One region of the Actinoallomurus sp. CA-142502 genome, then DNA from elsewhere that is predicted to be linked to it. Evidence: riboswitches for the same ligand, from Rfam matches in the RefSeq annotation. Region 1 holds a riboswitch; the other holds the start of a gene.
The links. Region 1 has a riboswitch for glycine ahead of gcvP (aminomethyl-transferring glycine dehydrogenase). Riboswitches for the same ligand answer to the same signal wherever they lie in the genome.
Positions count from the first base shown of each region.

Region 2: another riboswitch for glycine. It lies ahead of gcvT (glycine cleavage system aminomethyltransferase GcvT); the one in region 1 lies ahead of gcvP (aminomethyl-transferring glycine dehydrogenase).

Region 1 covers NZ_JBNJMY010000001.1:5,804,038-5,813,691, reverse strand. The annotation lists gene ACQEV1_RS27725 (MerR family transcriptional regulator) at 1-368, shown strand, start outside; gene ACQEV1_RS27720 (lysylphosphatidylglycerol synthase transmembrane domain-containing protein) at 399-2,774, opposite strand; gene ACQEV1_RS27715 (TetR/AcrR family transcriptional regulator) at 2,954-3,748, opposite strand; gene ACQEV1_RS27710 (ATP-binding cassette domain-containing protein) at 3,858-4,820, shown strand; gene ACQEV1_RS27705 (ABC transporter permease) at 4,820-5,653, shown strand; glycine riboswitch at 5,723-5,820, shown strand; glycine riboswitch at 5,822-5,932, shown strand; gene gcvP (aminomethyl-transferring glycine dehydrogenase) at 5,990-8,830, shown strand; gene ACQEV1_RS27695 (transcriptional regulator) at 8,869-9,054, opposite strand; gene ACQEV1_RS27690 (tetratricopeptide repeat protein) at 9,211-9,654, shown strand, end outside.
Region 2 covers NZ_JBNJMY010000001.1:9,591,795-9,601,448, forward strand. The annotation lists gene ACQEV1_RS44835 (dihydrofolate reductase family protein) at 1-207, shown strand, start outside; gene ACQEV1_RS44840 (FtsX-like permease family protein) at 286-2,541, opposite strand; gene ACQEV1_RS44845 (ABC transporter ATP-binding protein) at 2,538-3,215, opposite strand; gene ACQEV1_RS44850 (PadR family transcriptional regulator) at 3,212-3,736, opposite strand; glycine riboswitch at 3,861-3,958, shown strand; glycine riboswitch at 3,960-4,046, shown strand; gene gcvT (glycine cleavage system aminomethyltransferase GcvT) at 4,118-5,221, shown strand; gene gcvH (glycine cleavage system protein GcvH) at 5,218-5,601, shown strand; gene glyA (serine hydroxymethyltransferase) at 5,603-6,859, shown strand; gene lipA (lipoyl synthase) at 6,866-7,801, shown strand; gene ACQEV1_RS44875 (L-serine ammonia-lyase) at 7,804-9,177, shown strand; gene ACQEV1_RS44880 (VOC family protein) at 9,297-9,654, shown strand, end outside.

The sequences.
Region 1 (9,654 bases):
CGGGTTCGCAGCGTCTCTACAGCTTCCGCGACATCCTGGTGCTCAAAGTCGTCAAGCGGCTGCTCGACACCGGAGTGTCACTCCAGCAGATACGCACGGCCGTCGAGCACCTGCGAAACCGCGGCGTCGAGGACCTCGCGCAGATCACGTTGATGAGCGACGGCGTCAGCGTCTACGAGTGCACCTCGCCCGACGAGGTCGTCGATCTCCTCCAGGGCGGCCAAGGGGTCTTCGGCATCGCCCTGGGCCGCGTCTGGCAGGAGGTGGAGGCCGGCCTGGCGGAGCTCCCCGCCGAACGGGCCCACAGCGACCACGACGCGCCGGGCGACGAGCTGGCGCACCGCCGCCGCGTCCGCCGCACAGGCTGACCCGCGCGAAAGCCGTACGCGCCGACCCCCTCAGATCGCCTCGGCGCGCTGCAGATGGGTGAAGGCGGCCCACCCGGGCAGCACCGGCAGCCAGAAGGTCAGCAGCCGGAACATCAGCACCGCGGACGTCGCCGTACCCGCCGGCAGACCGGCCAGCGTCAGGCCCAGTGACAGCGCACCCTCCACCGCCCCCAGCCCGCCCGGCGTCGGCGCCGCCGAGCCCAGCGCGTTGCCCGTCAGGAACACCACGGCGACCGTCGTGAAACCCATCGACCCGCCGAACGCCCGGATCGAGGCGTCCAGACACACGACGAACGCCACGGTCAGCAGCAGCGTGCCGCCCATGCCGGTGGCGATCTTCTTCGGCGACTGCAGCACGTCCAGGAGCCGTGGCACGACCCCGGAGAACAGCGACCGCGTCCGGGACGTCACGAGGCGGCGCAGCGGACCGATCGAGAAGACGACGACCGCCAGGACGGCCGCCGCGAGCAGCGCGATGATGATCGCCCGGGAGGGCGGAAGCGAGGGCCCGGTGCCGCCGCTGCCCGTGACGTACCCGAACAGCAGGATCAGCAGCACGTGACAGGCCATCCCGGTGAGCTGGGAGGCGCCGACGCTGGCCGCCGCCTGTCCCGCCGGGACGCCGGACTTCTGCAGGTAACGCGTGTTCACCGCGATGCCGCCGACCGCGGCGGGCGCCACCAGCTTGACGAATGAGGCCGCGAGCTGGACCAGCACCGTGCGCCACAGCCGCAGCCGCTCCGGCACGAACCCGAGCAGCATGAACGCCGCCGCGAGGTAGCTGAGCGCCGAGGCCGCCAGCCCGACGCCGAACCAGCGCCAGTCCGCGTTCGAGAGCAGCCCCGGGACGTCGACGTTGCCGAGCTGGGACAGCAGGATGTACGCGCCGACCATCCCGGCGATCACGCTGATCAGCGTGCGAGGGCTGAACCGGTCGAGCTGCGCCGGCTCGGCGGCGATCTCCGGGCGGAGCACGCGGATCTGTTCCCGCAGGGCGCTGAGCGACAGCTTGTCGCGGCGCAGGGCGGTCCGCGTGCTCCGAGCGAGCACCACCTTCTGCAGCAGCGGCACCACGGCGGCCAGGGATTCGGGGCCGAGCACCGCCGCCGCCGTACGGACCGCGCGCTCCGGGCCGACGCGCAGGGCCACGTCGGTGAGGAGCTGGGCCAGGTCGAGCCGCAGCGCCAGGTCACCGGCGGCCGTCTCCCCGGCGCGCAGGTCGATGAGGTGGGGGCGGCCGTCCGCGGCGACGAGAACGCTCGCGGCGACCAGCCGGCGGTGGGCGAGCCGGTGCCGCTGGAGCACGCCCAGCAGCCGCCAGACGTCACCGAGCAGCGCGTCGGTCAACTCGTCGTCGGGCACCTCCGCCAGGGTGCGCCCGGGCACGTGCTCGTACGCCAGCAGGGCCGCCTCGCTGCCCACCTCCGAGGTGGCCAGGAGCCGCGGCGTGGCCGCGCCGGCCGCCGCCGTGGCGTACGCCATCAGCGACTCCTGTTCCAGCGACCGGCGCAGCGAGCGGATCGTCCGGCGCGGAGTGCCGCCGCGCAGCCGTGCGCGGCGCCACAGCCGGTAGAGCAGCCCGGCGGTCTGCTGGTCGCGGTCGAGCACGGTCACATCGACGCTGCGGCCGTCGGCGAGCGTGACGCCGTAGCGGCGGAACTCGTCGTGGTCGTCGGAGGCCCGCGCGGCGCGGACCGGCTCCAGGCCCACCCGTCGCAGCGCCGTCATCACCGCGCGGCCCGGCGGCCGCGTGTTGGGCGAACCGGCCGCGTACAGGGTGCCGTACCCGACGGCGCGCCCGATGAGGTACGTCGTGACGAGGGCGAGCGGCGTGATGGCGCCGGCGGTGAGCGAGGCGATGGCGTCCAGGCCGACGACCGTCCAGGTCACGGCCTGCCAGCGCGTACGGCCGGACAGCCGTACGGCGGTGACGTAGGCGATGACCGGCGTGATGTCGATGTGGGCGGGGCCGGGGAACCAACCGCCGTGCCGCTTCCACGTGAGGTACCAGGCGAGGTCGCGCATGCCGGCGGCGGTGACCCAGGAGTCGATCGTCAGCGACACGCCGAGCGCCAGGACCGCGGCGAGCACGCCGATCGCGACGCGCAGGCCGTCGCGGTGGATGACGCGCTCGACGCCGAAGGCGACCGGGACGGCGAGCACGACGATGCCGGAGGCGAGCCCGGCGAGCGTGAGCAGCAGATGCGGCGCCTGCTCGGTGCCGTGCGTGATGTCGGAGGACAGGCCGCTGGTCGTCTCGCGGGCCACGTGGGCGAGCCCGAGGATCAACGCGATGGCGCCGACGGACACCAGGAACCGGAAGGCGTCGGCGGGCCGCCGGAGGCGCGCCGGCAGCGAGGGCTCCTCGACGGGGGGATCGGTCACCGCGCCGCCCGGGCCTCGGGGGCGCGTCAGCATGTCACCGCCATGTGGCCGGTCGGGGGATTCGTTAGCGGGCACGAGGTGAATCTTCCCAGCCCGGCAGCTCGGTTATCGGCGGGACGTCCCCCTGTGCCGCCCCCGGGGTACGGAAGGGTGCCCTCGCGAGACACGGCGGCAACGGCTCAGATGCCGAGCCGGGCGGAGATACCGTCGAGTACGCAGGTGAGGCCGAACTCGAACTGCCAGTCGGCGTCGTCCTGGTTCGACCCTTCGAGGATGTAGCGGCCCAGCGCCGGATAGCGGCCCGAATCCAGCATCCACCGCACCCACGGCGCGTACGCCAGCCGTACGTCGTCCTCGGACTCCCACCCCTTGCGCTCCAGGACCTCCCGCTGCGCCACCTCGGCGAAGACCGCGCCGCGCGCGAAGGAGGTCACCGCGCCGAACGCCGCCATCATCGTGTCCACGTCGAGGCCGAGACCCTCGATGGAGGTCAGGGCCCGCTCGGTGAGCGCGACGCTGTTGGGGGACAGGGAGGCCGGGACGCGGGCGAAGGCCTGGATCGTCCATGGGTGGCGCAGGCTGAGCGCGCGGAACTGGCGGGCGTACCCGTCGGCGACCTCGCGCCAGCCCCCGTCCGGCAGGTCGATCTCGGCCAGCACCGCGTCGAGCATCAGCTCGTAGACCTCGTCCTTGCCGGTGACGTAGCGGTACAGGCCCATGGTGGCGACGCCCAGGCGTTCGGCGAGGCGCCGCATGGACACGGCGCTCAGCCCCTCGGCGTCGGCGATCTCGACGGCGGCGCGCGCGATCTGCTCATGCGTCAGCGCCGGGCGCGGACCGCGGCCGGGGCCCTCGATGCGCTCCCAGAGCGTCGGCTTCCGGCGGCCCTGCGCCCGCTCCTCCTCGAACTCCGCGATCTTTTCGCGGAAGCGCCGCATCCGCTCGTCGTCCGCGGGGTTCGCCGCGTCAGTCATGCCGCCCTCTCACATCGGCCAACCTATCAGGGCTTGTACGGCGTACGCGGTTACGCGTACGGTGTACCCAGTGAGCGTACGAGGTACGCAGTAGAAGGGAAACGATGAGATGACGAGTTCGGAGCCGGCCATCTGGGCCGAGGGGCTGCGCAAGCGGTTCGGTCCGACCGAGGCCGTACGCGGGGTCGACCTGGAGGTGCCCGAGGGCGGCGTCTTCGGCCTGCTCGGCCCGAACGGCGCCGGCAAGACCACGACCGTGCGGATCCTGTCGACGCTCACGCTGCCCGACGCCGGGCGGGCGCGGGTCGCGGGGTACGACGTGGTCCGCGACGCCGACCAGGTGCGGTACCGCATCGGCCTGGCGGGCCAGCACGCCTCGATGGACGAGAAGCTGAGCGGCCGCGACAACCTGCGGCTCTTCGGGCGCCTGTACCACCTGCCGCCCAGGGTCGCCCGGCGGCGCGCGGACGAGCTGCTGGAGCGGTTCGGCCTCGCCGGGGCCGGCGACCGCCTGGTCAAGACCTACTCCGGCGGAATGCGCCGCCGGATCGACCTGATCTCCAGCCTGATCACCGCGCCGCCGGTGCTCTTCCTGGACGAGCCGACGACCGGCCTGGACCCGCGCAGTCGCGGCGAGATCTGGGACACGATCCGCGAGCTGGTCGCCGACGGCGTGACCGTGCTGCTGACCACGCAGTACCTCGACGAGGCCGATCAGCTCGCCGACCGGGTCGCCGTGGTCGACCGGGGACAGGTGATCGCCTCGGGCACGCCGGACGAGCTGAAGGCCGAGATCGGCAGCCGCATCGACGTCGTCGTCTCCGCCGCGGACGCGTTCGCCGACGCCACCGCCGTGCTCTCCCGGATCGGCGAGCCGGACACCGATCCGGAGTCCCGCCGGGTGAGCGTCCCCGTCTCCGCCGGCTCCGTCACTCTGCCCGCCGTCGTGCGCGAGCTGGACCGCGCTGGCGTCGAGGTCGAGGACGTCGCGCTGAGGCGTCCCACCCTCGACGAGGTGTTCCTCCGCCTGACCGGCCGGGCCGAAGAGACCGCGGAGAAGGTGAGCGCCTGATGGTCCTCCATGCCCCCGTCGCGCCCACCGGACGCCTGGACCGGCTCCGCTGGACCCTCACCGACGGCGTCACCCTGGTGTGGCGCAACCTCGTCCAGCTCAAGAACCAGCCCGGGGAACTCGTCGGCGCGCTGGTCTTCCCGGCCGTCATGGTCGTGCTGTTCGGCTACGTCTTCGGCAGCGCGATCAAGGTTCCCGGCGGCGGGAACTACCGGGAGTACCTCATGCCCGGCCTGTTCGCGATGACATCGATCACCAGCTTCATGACCACGATGCTCGCGGTGGCCACCGACGCCTCCAAGGGCGTCATGGACCGGTTCCGCTCGATGCCGATGGCCCGGTCGGCAGTGCCGTTCGGGCAGGTCGGCGGCGACATCCTGGTCGGTGCCCTCGGCATGGTCATCATGGTCGGCTGCGGCCTGGCCGTCGGCTGGCGCATCCACGACGGGCTGCCGAAGGCGCTCGCGGCGTTCGGCCTGCTGATCCTCCTGCGCTACGCGATCTCCTGGGCGGGAGTGCTCTGCGGCCTGCTGGTGAAGAACGAGGAGACCGCCGACCAGATGGTGCCGCTGGTCTTCCCGGTGTCGATGCTGTCGAACTCCTTCGTGCCGACCGCCGGCATGCCGGCCTGGCTGCGGGTGATCGCCGACTGGAACCCGGTCAGCGCGGCGGTCGCGGCCTGCCGTGGGCTGTTCGGCAACCCCGGCGCTCCGGCCGGCGACGTCGCGCTGCCGCTGCGGCATCCGGTGGCGGCGACGCTGCTCTGGTCCGGCGTGCTACTCGTGATCTTCGTTCCGCTGAGCGTCCGCCGCTTCCGCACCCTGAACCGCTGACCTTTACGGCCCGCACGCCCCATGCTTAACGTCGGGGAAACAACCCTCCGGTAGGGTGGAGATCGCCGTCGAACCCGCGCGGGAGAGATCCCGGTGCAGCCAGTGCCGGGGCGCCGAAGGAGCAAACCTCCCCGGAACCTCTCAGGCAAAAGGACCGCGTGGGCGAGGCACCTCTGGAAAGCGGGAGACCGCGGCCGTTCCATCGGCCGCCGATCCTCACCGAAGGTGCAAGCCGCGTCCGTCGCGGCGAAGCTCTCAGGTCCAGGTGACAGAGGGGGAGACCGGCCACCGGCGTGCCCGGTGGCGTTCGCGCCCCGACTCGCCTGGAGGCTCCCCATGACCGAGGTTCCGTTCGCCGCTCGCCACATCGGACCCTCCCCGGCCGAACGCGCCGCGATGGCCGAGACCGCCGGGTACGACGGCGTCGGCGCGCTCGTCGACGCGGCCGTGCCCGCCCGGATCCGCACCGACCGCCCGCTCGACCTGCCGCCCGCGCTCAGCGAGGTGGAGGCGCTGGCGCGGCTGCGTGAGCTGGCCGCCCGCAACCAGGTGCTCACCTCGATGATCGGCCTCGGCTACCACGGGACGATCACCCCGGGCGTGATCCTGCGCAACGTCCTGGAGAATCCCGGCTGGTACACCGCCTACACGCCGTACCAGCCGGAGATCTCCCAGGGGCGGCTCGAGGCGCTGCTGAACTTCCAGACCATGGTGAGCGACCTGACCGGGCTGCCGGTGGCGAACGCCTCGCTGCTGGACGAGGGCACCGCCGCCGCGGAGGCGATGACGCTGGCGCACCGCGTCGCGCCGCGGGGGAGCGGCGACACCTTCCTCGTCGACGCCGACGTGCTGCCGCAGACCGTCGAGGTGATCCGCACCCGCGCGGTGCCGCTGGGCATCGAGGTCGTCGTCGCCGACACGTCCGGGGGACTGCCGGAGGGCGACTTCTTCGGCGTGCTGCTGCAGTACCCGGGCGCGAGCGGCGCCGTACGCGACCTGTCGGGGCTGACCGAGGCGGCGCACGGGCGCGGCGCCCAGGTCGTGGTCGCCGCCGACCTCCTCGCCCTGACACTGCTCCGGCCGCCGGGGGAGTTCGGCGCCGACATCGCGGTCGGCACGACGCAGCGCTTCGGCGTGCCGTACGGCTTCGGCGGCCCGCACGCCGGCTACATGTCGGTGCGTGACGGCATCCAGCGCCAGCTCCCCGGCCGGCTCGTCGGCGTCTCGCTGGACGCCGACGGCGGGCCGGCGTACCGGCTCGCGCTGCAGACCCGGGAGCAGCACATCCGCCGGGAGAAGGCCACCAGCAACATCTGCACCGCCCAGGTGCTGCTCGCCGTGATGGCGAGCATGTACGCCGTCTACCACGGTCCCGAGGGGCTCACCGCCATCGCCGAGCGGGTGCACGAGCGCGCGACGCTGCTGCGCGGCGGCCTGGGCGCGGTGGGCGTCGAGGTCGTCCACGACGCCTTCTTCGACACCGTGCTCGCCCGGGTTCCCGGCCGCGCCCGCGAGATCGTACGGGCCGCGGCGGAGGACGGCGTCAACCTGCGTCTGGTCGACGACGACCACGTCGGCGTCTCCTGCGACGAGACGACCACCGAGGCCCACGTCGCGACGGTGCTGGGGGCGTTCGGGCGGACGGAGGAGCACACCGGCCTCACCCGGCAGGAGGCGATCCCGCGGGGGCTGCGGCGGGAGAGCGAGTTCCTCACGCACCCGGTGTTCCACGCGCACCGGTCGGAGACGGCGATGCTGCGCTACCTGCGCCGGCTCCAGGACAAGGACATCGCGCTGGACCGCTCGATGATCCCGCTCGGCTCCTGCACGATGAAGCTGAACGCCACCGCCGAGATGGAGCCGATCACCTGGCCGGAGTTCGCGCAGATCCACCCCTTCGCGCCGCTGGAGCAGGCGCGGGGGTACGTCGAGCTGATCGGTGAGCTCGAGTCCTGGCTCGCCGAGATCACCGGGTACGCCAAGGTGTCGGTGCAGCCCAACGCCGGTTCGCAGGGGGAGCTGGCCGGCCTGCTCGCCGTGCACGGCTACCACGCCGCACGCGGAGAGAGCCACCGGAACGTCTGCCTGATCCCGTCCTCGGCGCACGGCACGAACGCCGCCAGCGCGGTGATGGCCGGGATGCGGGTGGTCGTGGTCAAGAGCACCGAGAGCGGCGACATCGACCTCGACGACCTGCACGCCAAGATCGACAAGCACCGCGACGACCTCGCCGCGATCATGGTGACCTACCCCTCGACGCACGGCATCTACGAGGAGACGATCACCGAGGTCTGTGAGAGCGTGCACGCGGCCGGCGGCCAGGTCTACGTCGACGGCGCCAACCTCAACGCCCTCGTCGGGCTGGCGCGCCTCGGGGAGTTCGGCGCCGACGTGTCGCACCTGAACCTCCACAAGACCTTCTGCATCCCGCACGGCGGCGGCGGGCCGGGCGTCGGCCCGGTGGGCGTGCGCGAGCACCTCGTGCCGTTCCTGCCCAACCACCCGCTGCGGCCCGAGGCCGGTCCGGAGACCGGCAGCGGCCCGATCTCGGCGGCTCCGTGGGGCTCGGCGGGCATCCTGCCGATCTCGTGGGCCTACATCGCGATGATGGGCGCCGACGGGCTGCGCGAGGCGACCGAGGCGGCGGTGCTGGCCGCCAACTACGTCGCCAAGCGGCTCGACGGCCACTACCCGGTGCTGTTCACCGGCCGGGGCGGCCTCGTCGCCCACGAGTGCATCATCGACATCCGGAAGATCACCAAGGAGACGAAGGTCAGCGCCGAGGACGTCGCCAAGCGGCTCATCGACTACGGCCTCCACGCCCCGACCCTCGCCTTCCCGGTGGCCGGCACGCTGATGATCGAGCCGACCGAGAGCGAGGACCGCGCCGAGCTCGACCGCTTCTGCGACGCGATGATCGAGATCCGGCGGGAGATCGAGCGGGTGGCGGCCGGCGAGTACGACGCCGACGACAACCCGCTCAAGAACGCCCCGCACACGGCGGCGTCGCTGCTGACCACCGAGTGGAAGCACTCCTACACCCGCGAGGAGGCGGCCTACCCGGTCCCGTCGCTGCGGGAGAACAAGTACTGGTCGCCGGTGCGCCGCATCGACCAGGCCTACGGCGACCGCAACCTGGTCTGCGCCTGCCCGCCGCCGGAGGCCTTCGAGTCCTGACCCGTACGCGCGTGCGGGCCGGGCCCCGGCCCGCACGCTCAGCGGCGCCGCGACTCGCGGAATGAGTCCTCGTCGTCGGCGTGGAGGACCTCCTCCACGGTTCCGCCGAAACAAGGGCCGGGCGGATCGCGAGCGGAAGCGCGGCCCTGCTCGATCGCGTTGATCGTCTGGCGCGACACGCGCTCCGGTGTCGAGGACGCTTTCCATTGGCCCGAGCCGGACATCGCGGTCACGCTGCGGGACGAGGCGGCCCGAATCCCGTTAGGCTCATGCCACACGCCGCCTACCCCCAAGGGCACGGAGATGAGTGCGAGCGACGCCTGTGAGGCGCCGATGAGGACGTCCGGCGACGGGACCGCCCGTGGCCGCCGGAGCGCGTCATGACGACCCCGCCGGAGGAGGCGGCCACGGATCCGTCGACCCGGCTCGACGAGGCACGCAGACACGCCGAGGGCGGCCGGCTCGACGAGGCCGCCACACTGTTCCGCCAGGTGATGGAGGCCGGCGCGACGGCCGAGCGCGCACAGGCGGCCCTCGGGCTCGCGGTGGTGCTCGAGAGCGGCGGCGACCTCGACGGCGCCCGCGAGGCCGACCGGGCCGCGATCGCCACCAAGGACCCGGAGTACGGCGCGCGCGCCGCGTACCACCTGGCGTTGTCCTGGGAGCGCTCCGGCGACCGCGACCGGGCGCGCGAGGCCTGGCGGACCGTGGTGGACTTCGCCAACCCGGCGTACCTGCCGCCCGCCTGCCTGGCGCTGGCGCAGCTCGCCGACGAGGAGGGCGACGCCGCGCAGGCCTGCGAGTGGTGGGAACGCGTCATCGCC
Region 2 (9,654 bases), 3.8 Mb from region 1:
GTCGCCTGCGGCGGCACCGAGTTCATGCAATCGCTGATCAAGCTCGGCGTGGTCGATGAGTACCGCCTGTGGGTGCTCCCCGCCATCACCGGCAAGGGCGCGCCACTGGTCCCCGAACTGGACGAGGCTCGGAAGCTGCGCCTGGTGAAAAGCACGGCCTTCCCCTCCGGAATCCTCGAACTGTGTTTCGTACCAGCCGACAGATAAAACCCGCCAAGCGACGCACAGTTACGGTGGCATCGGGACGTAGGCGTGCCGAACGAGTGAGGGGATCGGTGAGCCCCCTCACTCGTTCCGCGCGGTCTCGGGCCCGGTGATCCGCCGGAGCAGGGGCAGGGTGGCGGCGATGACGCCGAGGGAGACGGCGAGCCCTGCCACGACCGTGACGGCGAAGCCGATGCCCGGCGGGTGCAGCGGGTAGTCCAGCTGTGACCTCAGGAACAGCCCGGCGGCCAGGAACCCCGCCCCCGTCGCCACGACGGCGTTGGCCAGCAGCGGGACCGCGCTCTCCAGGACGACGGCCCGGCCGAGGGTCGCGAGCCGGACGCCCGTGAGCCGCAGCAGGCTGAACGGCCGTTTGCGCTCGTTCAGGCCGCCGACCACGCTCGCCGCCAGGGCACACCCGGCGATGCACAGGCTGACGACGATCACCACGTCGGCCAGGCGTTCGTACCCCCTGAGCAGCCGCGCGGTGTCGGCGTTCGCACGCATCTCCCGGACGGTGGCCGCCGGCTCGCGGTGCGGGAAGGCGACGGCGAGCACGGTCCGCGCCCGTTCGACCGCCGACGCCGACCCGTCGGTGCCGACGACGACCGTCTGGACCGGGAGGCGCCGCGCCCGCGACGAGGACAGGGCGGCGGCGGGCCAGTCCGTGCCGGGGAGGCGTTCGGAGTCGAAGACGTAGTCGGGCGGCACCGACACCACGTCCGCGCCGGCGGCGCACCGCCCGAAGTGCGGCACCCCGGCCAGCTCGCGGCACGACATCAGCCCGGCCACCATCGGCCGGGGGCCGCCCAGCGAGAGCGTCGTGCCGAGCGGGTTCGTGTGGATCAGCATGACGCCCCGTACGCCGGGGATCGAGCGCAGCCGGGCCAGGACCTGGTCGGAGACCGGGACGGAGGCGCGGGGCACGCCCGGCGTCCTGGTCCAGCCGTGGGAGTACTCGGCCACCAGCGTGCCGCGGGCCGCCGCGTCGCTCTCGGGCAGGCCCTCTTCGGCCACCATCGTGTTGATCACTCCGACCGCCGTGCTGGTGACGAAGAGGGCGAGCACGAGGCCGCTGACCGCGCGGTAGCCGGCCTTCGGGTCGTCGGCGAGCCGCCGCCCGGCGATCAACGCCGCGGGACGGCGGGCGTACCGCGCGACGACGCGTGAGCCGGCCATGGTCAGCCACGGCCCGGCGACGACCAGGCCGCCCATCATCAGGAAGATCCCGGTGAGGTACGCCCAGATCTGGCCGTTCGTGGTGTCGGGGCGACGGCCGACGAAGAACGCCAGCTCGGCGACGCCGGCGACGAGCGGGATCAGCCGGTACGGGCGAGGCGGGCGCGGAGTGACGCGCCGGCTCACGCCGAGCGGGGAGATCCGCACTCGGCGCAGCGCGAGGCGCGCCGCGATCATCGCCCCGATCGGGACGCCGACGGCGGCGAGCGCGACCTGGAGCGGGTTGAGCGACAGGTCGGCGGCGTAGAACCGCTCGCCGGTGAGCGGGAGCGCGGTCAGGCGCGTGCGGAAGAGGAAGAACAGTCCGAAACCGCCCGCGGTGCCCGCGACCGCCGCGACGCTGGACTCGACGGCCGCGACCAGGGAGATCTGCCGGGGCGTGGCGCCGACCAGGCGCATGGCGGCGAAGCGTTGTTCGCGACGCGTGGCGACGAGCCGGGTGACCGTGCCGATGAAGATCAGCACGGGGAAGAGCAGCGCCGCCGCCGTGACCGACAGGATGAGGTCGATGCCGTTCGCGTTGGTGCCGGCGTTGCAGCTCGAACAGCTGCTGGGCGTCCTGGTGGCGATGGCGGTCACCTTCGCCGCGCCGGGGGCGCGCGAGAGTTCGGCGGCGCTCGCGCCCGCGATGACGTACAGCGAGTCCGGGGACGGGAGCGCGGCCGGGCCGATCGTGCCGATCCGGCGGCCGGGGTAGCGGTCGCCGAGCCGGCCGGGCGGTGCCGTGCGCAGCAGCGCGGTCAGCGCGGGTGACGCGTAGTACTCCCCCGGCCCGGGCGGGCGCGGGATGCCGGGTGGAACGGGTGAGCGGGGCCCGGTGGCGGCGACGTCGACCCGGGTGATCGTCCTGCCCTCGTAGCGCTCGTAGCCGAGGGTGGCCCACAGTGGGTCCGGGGACGGCGGAACACCCGCCGTGGCCTCGGGGGACGCGGAGTTCAGCCAGGCGTAGCGGGCGTTCTGCGCGTTGACCGCGTTGACGCCCGCCAAGGTCGCCAGCAGCAGCCCGACTCCCAGCGCGACGGCGGCCGCCGTGACCACCAGCCGCACGGCCGCCTCTCGCCCGCCCGCCACGGCCAGCCGCACACCGAACCCGATCACGAGATCACCCCGATCGACGTGGTCCTCCCGTCGCGGACGATGACCTCGCGGTCGGCGTACGCGGCCACCCGCGGCTCGTGGGTGACCAGGATGACCGTGGTGCCCTCCTCGCGGGCGGCGGACACGAGCAGCTCCATGACCTGCTCCCCGGTGAGCGAGTCGAGCGCGCCGGTCGGTTCGTCGGCGAACAGCACCCGCGGGCTCGCGACCAGGCCTCGGGCCAGTGCGACGCGCTGGGCCTGCCCGCCGGACAGCTCGCCGGACCGCCGCCGCTCCAGGCCGTCCAGGCCGAGCCGTTCGAACCAGGGGTGGGCCTGCCGGACGGCCGCGCCCCGGCGCATGCCGCCGAGCAGCAGTGGCAGTGCGACGTTCTCCTCGGCGGTCAGCTCGGGGACGAGCTGACCGAACTGGAACACGAAGCCGAAGCGGTCGCGGCGCAGGGCGCTGCGCTCGGCCTCGCCCATGGTGTCCACCCGGCGGCCGTCGAACCGGACCTCGCCGGAACCCGGCGTGAGGATCCCGGCCAGGCAGTGCAGCAGGGTCGACTTGCCCGACCCGCTCGGGCCCATGACGGCGAGGATCTCGCCGGCCTCGGCCGACAGGCTCGCGCCCCGCAGCGCGGGCGTGCTGCCGAACGACAGCGTCACGTCGCGCGCCTCCACGAGAGTCGTCACGGCAGGACCTCGCGTTTCAGCGCGTCGAGCCGGGCCGCGGTGAGGTCGATCCAGCGCAGGTCGGACTCCAGGTGGAACAGGCCGTGGTCGGCGAGCAGCGCGTCGACCAGGTCGCCGGTCCGCTTGGTCTCGGTCAGCTCGCGCATGCGTTTCAGGTGGGCGGCGCGCTGGGCGTCGAGGTACGCCTCGGCGTCGCGGTCGAGCAGCAGCGCGAGCACGACCTTCGTGAACAGCACCGTCTGCAGGTGCGGCTCGGCCTCGACCGGCTCGGCGAGCCAGGACTCGAACTCGGTCGCCCCCGTCTCGGTGATGACGTACCGCTTGCGGTCGGGGCCCGAGCCGGCCTCGGTCTCGCCCACGACCACCTTCCCCGCACGGGCGAGCCGGCCGAGGGTGGCGTAGACCTGGCCGAAGGACAGCGGCCTGCCCCGGCCGAACAGCGCGTCGTAGTCGCGTTTCAGGTCGTACCCGTGGCTCGGCTCCCGTTCGAGCAGGCCGAGGAGGGCGTAGGGAACGCTCATGAGACGGAGGGTACGTCGCGCGTATACTCGCCGTCTATACACTCAGCGTGTATCCGCGTGGCCAGGTGGGCCGATGTGCGGGCTGTCGCCGCGCGACGGGCGCTGCTAGCCTGGCGGCAGCCGTTGATCCCGCGCGGGAGAGCGCCCGGACCGCCAGTCCGGGCCGCCGAAGGAGCAACTCCTCCCCGGAACCTCTCAGGCGACGAAGACCGCGCGGAGCAGGCGACCTCTGGAAAGCGGAGCACTGCTCCCGCCGAAGGTGCAAGCCCCCCGGGCGAAGCTCTCAGGCGCCGATGACAGAGGGGGAGGCGCCGAGACCGCACGCGAACCAGTGGGACGATATGACCCCCGGATCGCCCGCGCGATAAGGAGCCTGCCGCGATGTCCGTTCCGGACACCAAGAAGACACCACTCCACGAGGTCCACGAGGGCCTCGGCGCCACCGTCACCGAGTTCGCCGGTTATCGGATGCCGCTGCGCTACGGCAGCGAGACCGCCGAGCACCAGGCGGTCCGTACCAGCGCCGGCCTGTTCGACCTGTCCCACATGGGAGAGATCTTCGTGACCGGCCCGCAGGCCGGGGCGGCGCTCGACTACTCCCTCATCGGACACCTTTCGGCGCTCGCCGTGGGCCGGGCGCGCTACACGATGATCTGCGACGCCGACGGCGGCGTCCTGGACGACCTGATCGTCTACCGGCTGGCCGCCGAGACCTATCTGATCGTGGCCAACGCCGCGAACGCCGCCACCGTACGCTCAGAGCTGACCGCGCGGGCCGAGAAGTTCGACGGGGCCACCGTCGACGACCGCTCCGACGCGTACGCCCTCGTCGCGGTCCAGGGGCCGAAGGCGCAGGGGATCCTCGGCAAGCTCACCGACGCCGCGCTCGGCGACCTGAAGTACTACGCGATCCTGCCCGGCGCGGTGTCCGGCGTCGACGCCCTGATCGCCCGCACCGGCTACACGGGCGAGGACGGCTTCGAGCTGTTCGTCTCCGCCGGCGACGCCGTGGCGACCTGGGCGGCGCTGACCGAGGCCGGCGGCGACGACCTGCGGCCCTGCGGGCTGTCCTCGCGCGACACGCTGCGCCTGGAGGCCGGGATGCCGCTGTACGGCAACGAGCTGACCGCCGAGACGACGCCGTTCGACGCGGGCCTCGGCCGTACCGTCAAGTTCGACAAGGGCGACTTCGTCGGACGTGCCGCGCTGGCCGCGATCGCCGACAAGGCGCCGGAGCGCACCCTCGTCGGCCTGGTCGCCAGGGGACGGCGGGTGCCCCGGCACGGGTACGACATCGTGGGATCAGACGGCACGCCGTGCGGAGTCGTGACCAGCGGCGCGCCGTCCCCGACACTGGGCAAGCCCATCGCCATGGGCTATATCCACGCGGGTCACACCGAAGACACCGATCTGGCGGTGGACATCCGCGGCAAACATGAGCCGGTCGACAAGGTCGCCCTGCCTTTCTATAGGAGGACCCCGTGAGCAACGTTCCCGAGACCCTTTCCTACACCGAAGAGCATGAGTGGATTACCGAGCCGTCCGACGGTGTTGTGACTGTGGGGATCACCGCCTATGCCGCCGACGCCCTCGGTGACATCGTGTACGTCTCGTTGCCGCAGGAGGGCGCCACGGTCGAGGCCGGGGAGCCCTGTGGCGAGGCGGAGTCGACCAAGTCGGTGAGTGACATCTATGCGCCGGTGACGGGGGAGGTCGTGGCGGTGAACGGTGCGGTCGAGGAGGACCCGGCCGTGATCAACACCGACCCGTACGGGGAGGGCTGGCTACTGAAGATCCGTACCGACGGTGACGGCCCCGACCTGCTGGACGCGCCGGCCTACTCCAAGCTGATCGAGGAGGCGTGAGATGAGCCTGTCCAACGCCCCTCTCTCCGAGATCGACCCAGAGGTCGCGTCGGCCATCGCCGAGGAGCTGCACCGCCAGCAGTCGACCCTGGAGATGATCGCCTCGGAGAACTTCGCCCCGGTGGGCGTGCTCGAGGCCCAGGGCTCGGTGATGACGAACAAGTACGCCGAGGGCTACCCGGGCCGCCGCTACTACGGCGGCTGTGAGTACGTCGACGTCACCGAGCAGCTCGCGATCGACCGCGCCAAGGCCCTGTTCGGCGCCGACCACGCGAACGTGCAGCCCCACTCGGGGGCGCAGGCCAACATCGCGGTGTACTTCGCGCTGCTCCAGCCGGGCGACACCATCCTGGGCCTGGACCTCGCCCACGGCGGGCACCTGACCCACGGCATGAAGATCAACTACTCGGGCAAGATGTTCAACGTCGCCGCCTACCACGTAGGCGAGGACGGCCTGGTCGACATGGACGAGGTCGCCCGGCTGGCGCGCGAGCACCGGCCGAAGATGATCGTCGCCGGCTGGTCGGCGTACCCGCGGCAGCTCGACTTCGCCGAGTTCCGCCGCATCGCCGACGAGACGGGCGCGCTGCTCATGGTTGACATGGCGCACTTCGCCGGGCTCGTCGCCGCCGGGCTGCACCCCTCGCCGGTGCCGCACGCCGACGTCGTCACGAGCACGACGCACAAGACCCTCTGCGGGCCCCGCGGCGGCCTCATCCTGTGCCGCGAGGAGTTCGCCAAGAAGATCAACTCCGCGGTGTTCCCGGGCACGCAGGGCGGGCCGCTGGAGCACGTGATCGCCGCCAAGGCCGTGGCCCTGAAGATCGCCGCGTCCGAGGAGTTCGCCGAGCGCCAGCGCCGTACGGTCGAGGGCGCGAAGGCACTGGCGGCGCGGCTGTCGCGCGAGGACGCCGCCAAGGCGGGCGTGAAGGTGCTGACCGGCGGCACCGACGTGCACCTGGTCCTGGTCGACCTGGTCGACTCGGAGCTGACCGGCCGCGACGCCGAGGACCGGCTGCACTCCATCGGCATCACCGTCAACCGCAACGCCGTCCCGAACGACCCGCGGCCGCCGATGGTGACCTCCGGGCTGCGGATCGGCACGCCCGCGCTGGCCACCCGCGGCTTCCAGGAGGCCGACTTCGCCGAGGTCGCCGACATCATCGCGCTCGCGCTGCAGCCGTCGTTCGACGAGGCAGCGCTTTCGGCCCGGGTGACCGCCCTGGCCGAACAGCACCCGCTATATCCCAGTTTGTGAGATGAGATGACCATCGCCCCGGAAGGCCGCAAGCTGCTCCGCGTCGAGGCGCGCAACGCCGCGACCCCGATCGAGCGCAAGCCGCCGTGGATCAAGACCAAGCTGAAGATGGGGCCGCAGTACCGGGAGCTGACCGACCTGGTGCGCAGCGAGGGCCTGCACACCGTGTGCCAGGAGGCGGGCTGCCCGAACATCTACGAGTGCTGGGAGGACCGCGAGGCCACCTTCCTCATCGGCGGCGACCAGTGCACGCGCCGGTGTGACTTCTGCCAGATCGACACGGGCAAGCCCGCCGCGTACGACCCGGACGAGCCCCGGCGCGTCGCGGAGTCGGTCGAGCGGATGGGCCTGCGGTACGCCACGATCACCGGCGTCGCCCGCGACGACCTGCCGGACGGCGGCGCGTGGCTGTACGCCGAGACGGTACGGCAGATCCACTCCGCGCTGCCCGGCTGCGGCGTCGAGCTGCTCATCCCGGACTTCAACGCCGTGCCGTCGCAGCTCGCCGAGGTGTTCTCCTCCCGGCCTGAGGTGCTCGCGCACAACCTGGAGACGGTGCCGCGGATCTTCAAGCGGATCCGGCCGGCCTTCCGGTACGAGCGGTCGCTGTCGGTCCTGACCCAGGCGCGTGAGGACGGGCTGGTCACCAAGTCCAATCTCATCCTCGGCATGGGCGAGACCCGCGAGGAGATCACGCAGGCGATGCGCGACCTGTACGACGCGGGCTGCGAGCTGCTCACCATCACGCAGTACCTCCGGCCCACCCCCCGCCACCACCCGGTCGAGCGCTGGGTCAAGCCGGAGGAGTTCGTCGAGCTGAAGGCCGAGGCCGAGGAGATCGGCTTCGCGGGGGTGATGTCCGGGCCGCTCGTACGCTCCAGCTACCGCGCCGGGCGTCTCTACCAGCAGGCCATGGAGGCTCGCGGCGTCGTGGCCGAGTAGTCATGGCGATCAGCGTCTTCGACCTGTTCAAGGTGGGTATCGGTCCGTCCAGCTCGCACACGGGCGGGCCGATGGTGGCCGCGCACCGGTTCGCGCGTTCCCTCTCCGCCGACGGCCTGCTGGAGAAGACCGCGTCCGTACGCACCGTGCTGTACGGCTCGCTGGGCCTGACCGGCAAGGGGCACGGCAGCGACAAGGCGGTCATCCTGGGCCTGGAGGGTGACCGGCCGGAGTCGGTCGACGTCGACGGTGTTCCGGCGCGGCTGGCATCGGCGCGTTCGCAGGGGACGATCCGCCTGCTCGGCTCGCGCGAGGTGCCGTTCGTCGTCGGCTCGGACCTGGTCTTCGAGCGCAAGGAGTCGCTGCCGCACCATCCGAACGGCATGCGCTTCACGGCGTACGACGACGCGGGCGAGGTGCTGCGGGAGAAGGTCTACTACTCGGTCGGCGGCGGTTTCGTCGTGGACGAGGACGCGACCGGCGCCGACCGCATCAAGCCGGACGACACGGTCGTGCCGTACCCGTTCGCGACCGGGGCCTCGCTGCTGTCACTGACGGAGGAGACCGGGCTGTCGGTGCCGGCGCTGATGATGGAGAACGAGAAGGCGTTCGGGCGCGACGAGGAGACGATCCGCGCGGACCTGCTCGGGCTGTGGCAGGTGATGCGGGAAAGCGTCACGCGCGGCTGCACGAACGAGGGGCTGCTGCCGGGCGGCCTGAAGGTACGGCGCCGCGCGCACCTGCTCTACCGCAAGCTGCTCGCCGAGACCGAGGCGGACCCGCTGCACGCGATGGACTGGGTGACGCTGTTCGCCCTCGCGGTCAATGAGGAGAACGCCGCGGGCGGCCGGATCGTCACCGCCCCGACCAACGGCGCGGCGGGCATCGTCCCGGCGGTCCTGCACTACTACGACAAGTACGTCCCGGGCGCGTCCGACGAGGGCGTCGTGCGCTTCCTGCTCACGGCCGGGGCGATCGGCGTGCTCATCAAGGAGAACGCCTCGATCTCCGGCGCGGAGGTCGGCTGCCAGGGCGAGGTCGGCTCGGCGTGCGCGATGGCGGCGGCGGGCCTGACCGAGGTGCTCGGCGGCACCCCGGAGCAGGTGGAGAACGCCGCCGAGATCGGCATCGAACACAACCTGGGCCTGACCTGCGACCCGGTGGGCGGGCTGGTGCAGGTGCCGTGCATCGAGCGCAACGCGGTCGCGTCGATCAAGGCCATCAGCGCGTCCCGATTGGCTCTGCGCGGCGACGGCCGCCACTTCGTGTCGCTGGACAAGGCGCTGAAGACGATGAGGGACACGGGCCGCGACATGCTCGACAAGTACAAGGAGACCTCGCGCGGCGGCCTCGCCGTGAACGTCATCGAGTGCTGAGGTGAGGACTCCGCGCGTTCTCGGATGTCGAGAACGCCGCGCCGGCTCCGTCCCAGGTACACATGTGGCCAGGACGGGCCGCGCGACGGAGAGAGAGAACCACCATGACGATTCAGCGGATGGACAACGTCGCCATCATCGTCGACGACCTTGAGTCCGCGATCGCGTTCTTCACCGAACTCGGTATGAACCTGGAAGGCAAGGCGCAGCTCGAAGGCCTTGTCGTCGACCGCATCGTCGGACTCGACGGGGTCCGCACCGACATCGCGATGATGCGGACCCCCGACGGCCACGGCAGGCTGGAGCTGACGGAGTACCACACCCCCGCGGCGATCGGCGCCGGCTCGGAGAACCCGCCGCCCAACACGCTGGGCCTGCATCGTGTCATGTTCGCCGTCGACGACATCGACGACACCGTCGCCCGCCTGCGCGCCCACGGCGCCGAACTCCTCGGCGAGGTGACGCAGTACGAGGACA